DNA from 2 places in the Rhizobium sp. NXC24 genome. Region 1 is predicted to be linked to the other one. Evidence: predicted binding sites of a transcription regulator. Region 1 holds the regulator's gene; the other holds the start of a gene.
What was found. The regulator LexA, encoded in region 1, represses DNA repair genes until DNA is damaged. The targets are predictions, from matches to a motif close to TGTTCNNNNTGTGTTCNG.

Region 1 (3,566 bases):
TCGGCAGCGCCGCCGACCTGAACGTTCGCGCGAGATCAGTCACCAGCCTCATCTCCGCGCCCTCTTTGGCAAGGCGACAACCCTGGAGCCGATACCGGATGACGTTGGACAGAAAGGAGATCCAATGTGCTGAATGACCATCTGACGTCTATTGCCGCGCACGTTATTCAAATAGCGCTGACACCGGTCTTTCTGCTGGCGGGCACCGCCGGGTGCCTCAATGTCTTCTCGGCCAGGCTCGCCCGCGTCTCCGACCGGGTCAACAGCCTTTTCGAACGGGTGACCTCTGAGGACCCGGATGAAACGCGGTTGCTGCAGCTCTATTATCTGCGACGGCGAACATTGGCGCTGGAGATCGCAGTTCTGCTCGGCACGGCATCGGGCGTGTTCACATGCCTTGCGACGCTCGGCCTCATGGGCGGTGCAATTCGACAGCAATTTCGCGAGCAATTGCTGCTCTGGCTCTTTGGCCTTGCCGTCTTCGCACTCATGGGCGCCTTTGTGGCCTTTCTCGTCGAGATGATTCTGGCCGGGCGCAGCATGCTAAGGCAGATCGCCAACGACCGTACCTTGCTCGAGCACCGGCACGGGAGTTCGAGGAAAAGTTCAACCTATTGATATCCCATCGAATATTACTACGGATGGCACCAATCCCGGCCCCTCAGAAATCCGGATTCCCAGTCAGATCCATAGCTTGCTCTCCATGGTTCGGAGAGTGTCGTCCTCCAAAGAGCTTATAGAACGAAGAACATGGCTTTTCGCCGCCTTGGAGATAATCCGTTTTGGGATCGTCCGAAATTTTGCTTCGCCCGATTCCGCATATATTTCTGCTATTTAGTTTGAAGGTGCCGGGAAAAAAGTCATCTGCCCGGGACCTGTTATGTTCCCATTTATTTGATGCACCTACAAAATGTTCACCGAAATTTAAGGGCTTGCGGAACACATATGGAACATATAGTGTCCGTTCTGGATTTGTTTCACGACACCTTCTCAGTCCCGAGGTTCAAAACGATGTTGACGCGCAAGCAGCAGGAACTGCTTCTCTTCATTCACGAACGAATGAAGGAGTCCGGTGTTCCGCCATCTTTCGACGAGATGAAAGATGCGCTGGACCTTGCGTCCAAATCCGGTATTCACCGTCTCATCACGGCTTTGGAAGAACGCGGCTTCATCCGTCGCCTGCCGAACCGGGCCCGGGCGCTGGAGGTCATCAAGCTACCGGAGGCCTATAGCCCGAGCCTGCAGCCTCGCCGCGGCTTTTCGCCAAGCGTCATCGAGGGTAGCCTTGGCAAGCCGCAACTTGTGCCGCCGCCCGCACCCACCAAGCCGGTGAGTGAGGACAACAACAGTTCGGTTTCGGTACCCGTCATGGGCCGCATTGCCGCCGGCGTTCCGATCTCGGCCATCCAGAACAATACTCACGACATCACCGTTCCCGCCGACATGCTCGGCTCCGGCGAGCATTATGCGCTGGAGGTCAAGGGCGACTCCATGATCGATGCCGGCATCTTTGACGGCGATACCGTCATCATCCGCAACGCCACGACCGCCAATCCCGGCGACATCGTCGTCGCTCTCGTCGATGATGAAGAGGCGACATTGAAGCGCTTCCGCCGCAAGGGAGCCTCGATCGCGCTTGAAGCGGCAAACCCTGCTTACGAAACCCGCATCTTTGGGCCGGATCGAGTGAAGGTACAAGGCAAGCTCGTCGGTCTCATTCGCCGCTATCACTGACCGGTGACGCCGGCTTGAGCGGCGCGCCAAAAGTGTCTGTTCGCCAGTCGTAGGAGCGATGCAGGCTCCATGGCCGCGAAAGGTTTTCAAACGCTGCCGTCATTATCGGTTTATCGGTGCTAAGGCTCATTTCGATGGACCCTGTGCGGCGCAATGTTGCACCTGTGAAGAGCGTGGCGCCAGAGCGGCAGCGATCAAGACGCAGCCGTACGGAGGTGATGACGATATTGGCCGTGTCGCAGGCCGGAGCGAGATAGGCGGCATCTTCAATGGTGACAAGCATGTCGCCATTATCCAGCATTGCCACGCACCATGCACCTTTTTGGCAGGCGAAACCGCCCGGCCCGGCCGCGTCTAATGCCGCATCCATCGCCTTTCGAACGGCGCTCTGTTCTTCGGAATTCAGGCGACGATGCTTGTCTGATTTGCTGATTTTGGGGAGCTGACTATCCGGCGGAAGCATCGTTGGCGGTTGCTGCTCGGTGATCGCCAATGCTCTTTGCCATTGCTCGAAGATGAAATCCGGCGGTTTTTCGCGGTTTGTCGTCAACGCACCGTTGCGCAACAAGGCGACCAGCGTGCCGTCCTCGGAGATCATGAGATCAGGCTTCAGGACACCGGGGCCGAGCGCCACGACTGCGACCGAACCGGTGATCAAGAGCGCACCTGCATGTCGCAGCCATGTTCTCAGCAAGGTCATCAGCAAGAAGCCGGCTATGACCGTCGGGAACAGCCAGACCGGCAGCCGGCCGAAGGGAATATTACCGCCCCAGGCGGCAACCGTTTTGGCAATGACGATGACGACATCAAGTCCCCAGCCGGTTATCTGCCAGAAAGGGGCATCAACGCCAAATGGCATCAGTAGCGTCGCCGCCATGCCAAACGGCATGACGACAAAGGAGACGACCGGCATAGCCGCCAGATTGGCAACGAGGCCATATGTCGCCAACCGGTGAAAATGTTCTATCGAGAAGATTGCCGTCGATGCGCCGCCTATAAAAGAGGTCGACAATATGCTTCCGAAGAAACGGGAAACGAAGAGCAGCGGACGCATGACCCGGAACCGGGAGAGAACGCTCTCCCGATGCGGCCTCCTCGCCCAGAGCGAATAGCCGGACACCAACGCCAGGGTCGCGGCGTAAGACATCTGAAAACTTGGTCCGAGCGCCTGCGAAGGCGACAGTATGAGAATGACTATCGCCGATAGCGCCACGTTGCGCAGGCTAATGGATGGTCGGTCGAAGAGCACGGCGATCAGCATGATAGCCATCATGATGAAGGCACGCTCCGCGGATACCCCGAAGCCGGAAATGAGATAATAAGCCGTCACTGTAACTAGCGCGCCGAAGGCCGCAATCTTCTTTGTTGGCCAAGCCTGTGCCACGCCGAAAAACAGACTGAGGGCGTAGCGTAAACCGACATAAAAGATGCCCGCGGAGAGCGCCATGTTCAGGCCGGAGATGGCGATGATATGCGCAAGACCCGAGGTCCGCAGCGCTTCCGTCGTATCGTCTGAGATCGCTCGTCTCTCATCGGTGACAAGCGAAGCCGCAAAGGCGCCGGTGTCTCCGGGCAAAAGCGTCCTGATTCTATCGCCGATATGGCTGCGCAAACCGGCAAGCCAGATATCCGCCTTGTCGAGGACCGATCCCTGAACTACATCACCAGTCGGTGACAATAGTGTCGGCGTTCCATAGGCAAAGCCATTCGCGCCGGTGCCATCGAAATAGGCGCTGAAGGCGAAATCGTTGAGGCCGGGCAAGGCAGGTCCGGCCGGCGGCGTCAACCGCGCTCTACCCTGAATGCGGTCGCCGAGTTCGAAGGGCTGGAGC
Region 2 (3,566 bases), 1.9 Mb from region 1:
ACTGTATTATGAGCCGTCCCGCCCCTCCCCGTTCCGTCCGTCTGCGCCGCTCGGTGCTGAGTGTCCCTGCGATCAACCGCCGGGCTCTTGAGAAGATAGCCGATCTCGATTGCGATGCGGTCATCTTCGATCTCGAGGATTCCGTGGCGCCGGAGAAAAAGGCGGAAGCGCGGGAGAATTTGCGGGCTTTTTTCGCCGGCTCGCCGCCTGATAGCGAAGAAAAGGCCGGCAAGGAGCGCATCATCCGCATCAATACGCTATCGTCGGGCTTCGGTGCCGATGACCTGGAGTTGGTGCTGGCGCTCGAGCCGGATGCGGTGTTACTGCCCAAGATCGACGAGCCGCAGGATGTGACCGTTGTCAGCGATAGGTTTGCCGAGGCGGATGCGCCGGAGAGCCTGCGCATCTGGGCGATGATCGAGACGCCGCGCGGCGTCTTGAACGCCGCGGCAATCGCCGAGGCCGGGCGCACGGCGGGAAGCCGGCTCGATTGTTTGGTCGTCGGCCTCAATGATCTGCGCAAGGAGACCGATGTGTTGGCGCAGCCAGGCCGCGCCTATCTCGTGCCCTGGCTCATGCAGGTGATCCTGGCCGTCAGCGCCTACGGGCTCGACGCCATCGACAGTGTTTTCAACGATTTCAAGGATATGCAGGCAGTGGACGCCGAATGTGCCGAGGGCCGCGCTATGGGCTTTGCCGGTAAGATGTTGATCCATCCGAACCAGATCGAAGCCGCCAACCGGCATTTCGGCCCCGATGAAGCTGCCATTGCGGAGGCGGAAGCCATCATCGCCGCTTTCGCCGATCCGGCGGCGGCCGGCCTCAATGTCGTAAACCTCGGCGGACGCATGGTCGAGCGGCTGCATCTTGTCCAGGCGGAAAGGCTGGTCCATAAAGCTCGCCTGATTGCAGAACGCCATCGTCCTTCGACAGGCTCAGGATGAGGCTGATACGTATGAAAGACGACTTGATGAAACTCTACCGCTTCCTCACCGGCCCTGACGACGCTTCCTTCTGCCATAAGGTGACCGCGGCACTGAACAAGGGCTGGGAACTCTCGGGCTCGCCGACCTATGCCTTCAATGCCGCGACCGGCCTGATGCAATGCGGCCAAGCGGTCGTCAAGGACGTCGAAGGCAAGGATTACGATCCGGAAATGAAGCTTTCCGAGCAGTAAGCATAGCAGGATCGGTTCCTCACCGGTCCGTCGCTTCTTCGGCGCTCGCCTCGATGCGCTCCATGTCCTCGTCGCTCAGGCCGAAATGGTGGCCGATTTCGTGGATCAGGACGTGGGTGATGATGTCGCCGAGGGTTTCCTCGTTTTCCGCCCAGTAATCGATGATCGGCCGGCGATAGAGGCGGATCTTGTTCGGCATTTCCCCGGTTTGGGCGGTGAAACGCTCCGATATGCCGCGGCCTTCGAACAGGCCGAGCAGATCGAAGGGCGTTTCCAGCGCCATGTCCTCGAACACGTCGTCGTCGGGGAAATCTTCGATGAGGATGATGAGATTGCCGGTGAGCGAACGGAATTCGTCCGGCAGGTGGCTGTAAGCCTCCGTGGCCAGGGATTCGAATGTGCTGATCGAGGGGGCATGGCGGTCCCGCCAATCCTCGCTCTGGTCAATGCGGGCCATGAATGCTTCCTTCCTTAGCTGGTCATATAGAGCCTTTGTTTCGGTTTTTCGAGAGTGGATTCAGGCAGAGGAATATTTTCTCATAAAATGGTGTTGACTCTTCTTCCGACCTCTGGAATCCATAAGAACATAACAGGAACATAATTGATCTGGAGCTAACGTCATGGCCGAGGCCGCCGTGGCGCGGGAGACGCTTTTTGCCCTGCGTGAAACCATTGCCCGACTGGAAGGCAGGCCGATACCGGCGCTGGCTGCCGTGGCGCATGAGGCACGGGCAGCAGAGCCGGAGGTTGGTTCAGCCGATGCCGTCCAGCCGCTTGCGATAGGGGTTGCCGATCTCGACGAGGCGATGCAGGGCGGCGTGCCGCTCGATGCGCTGACGGAGATCCGCTCACTGGCCTTGCGGGATGCCGGAGCGGCCAGCGGTTTCACGCTTGCTCTCGCTGCACGGCTTAGAGCTCTCGCTGCGCGGCCTGGGGGGCAAGCCGCCGGCAAAACTGCGGCCGTATCGCCGGTTCTGTGGATCGGCGATACGGTCGCGGCGATGGAGGCCGGCCTGCCCTATGCGATCGGGATTCGGGATTTCGGATTGGAGCCGGCCGGTTTTCTGCAGGCATCGCCGCGCAAGCTGGAAGAGGCGCTATGGCTGGCGGAGGCGGCTCTCGTCAGTGCGGCCTTTGCGGTCGTCATTCTGGAGGTACGCGGCAATCCGGCCCGTTTCGGGCTGACGGAGAGCCGGCGGCTTGCGCTTCGGGCCAAGGCAGCGGGGCGGCCCTTGTTTCTGTTGCGTCAAGCGGGCGAGGAGGAGGCGAGCAGTGCTCTCTTCCGTCTCGCCGTCGAACCCGCGCCGGCCCTGGCGCGGCCCCTGCCGGACGGATCGCTACTTGGCGGCAGCATCGGTCATCCGGCCTTTCGTCTCACCCTGGAAAAGAGCCGCAACCCGGCACCCTTTTCCATAACCCTGGAGTGGAATGCCCATGACCGCCAGTTTGCCCCTGTCCTCGACACTCAGCGCCCTGCCTTTCCCGGCGAATACGCAGCGCATTCTGGCGCTGACCTTTCCGCATCTGCCGACCGACCGGATCGCCCGCAAGCGATGGGGTCTGTCCTGGCGTTCGACCGGTCGGCTTGAGGCGCCACCACTCGCCTGTGCCGGCAAGCTGAACAATGCCATGCGGCTCACCGCGCTCAATGAAAGGGCCGAGACGATCGGCCTGAAGCTTGCACAGGGCGTCGCCGAGGCGAAGGCGATCTGTCCCGCCCTTGACGTCGTCGAAGAGAATCCGGCCGCGGATCGCAAGCTGCTGGAGGCGATCGCCGATTGGTGCGATCGCTATACGCCGCTGGTGGCGATCGACGGCAAGGACGGGCTTTTCCTCGATATTACCGGCTGTGCCCATCTCTTCGGCGGCGAAGAAGCGCTGCTCGAGGATATTCTGATCCGGATTTCCCGGCTTGGTCTCGATGTCCGTGGCGCCATCTCCTCTGCGCCGGGTCTGTCCTGGGCGGTGGCCCGCTTCGACGAGAGCCGTGTCGTTCCTCCGGAAGCCATGGAAGAGGCGCTGGCGCCACTGCCGGTCGCCTCGCTCAGGCTTGGCGAGGAAACAGTCGCCGCATTGCAGAAGCTGGGATTGAAGCAGGTGGGCGATCTCCTGGCCGCACCGCGGGCGCCGCTGACCCGCCGTTTCGGCGCGCAACTCCTGTTGCGGCTCGATCAGGCCGTCGGCCTGATCGAGGAGCCGATCTCGCCGCGCCGGCCGGTCGCGCAGTTGTCAGCCGAGCGGCGGCTTGCCGAACCGGTGCAGGCGGAGGCCGATATCCTGCAGCTTGCCCGCCAGCTTGCCGAAACCTTGAAGCCGGGGCTGGAGGCCCGCGGTGTCGGTGGCCGTTCGTTCGAGCTTTTGCTGTTCCGGGTCGACGGCATGGTGTTCC

Region 2: the regulator LexA is predicted to act here: its motif matches at 1,758-1,775, upstream of NXC24_RS20125 (metallopeptidase family protein).

The regions. Positions count from the first base shown of each region.
Region 1 is NZ_CP024311.1:1,857,634-1,861,199, reverse strand. Features, by position in the region: gene NXC24_RS09175 (mechanosensitive ion channel family protein) at 1-21, shown strand, start outside; gene NXC24_RS09170 (DUF2721 domain-containing protein) at 127-618, shown strand; gene lexA (transcriptional repressor LexA) at 1,012-1,734, shown strand; gene NXC24_RS09160 (ComEC/Rec2 family competence protein) at 1,715-3,566, opposite strand, start outside.
Region 2 is NZ_CP024311.1:4,116,740-4,120,305, reverse strand. Features, by position in the region: gene NXC24_RS20135 (CoA ester lyase) at 9-944, shown strand; gene NXC24_RS20130 (DUF1737 domain-containing protein) at 971-1,177, shown strand; gene NXC24_RS20125 (metallopeptidase family protein) at 1,197-1,634, opposite strand; gene NXC24_RS35755 (hypothetical protein) at 1,798-2,766, shown strand; gene NXC24_RS20120 (DNA polymerase Y family protein) at 2,807-3,566, shown strand, end outside.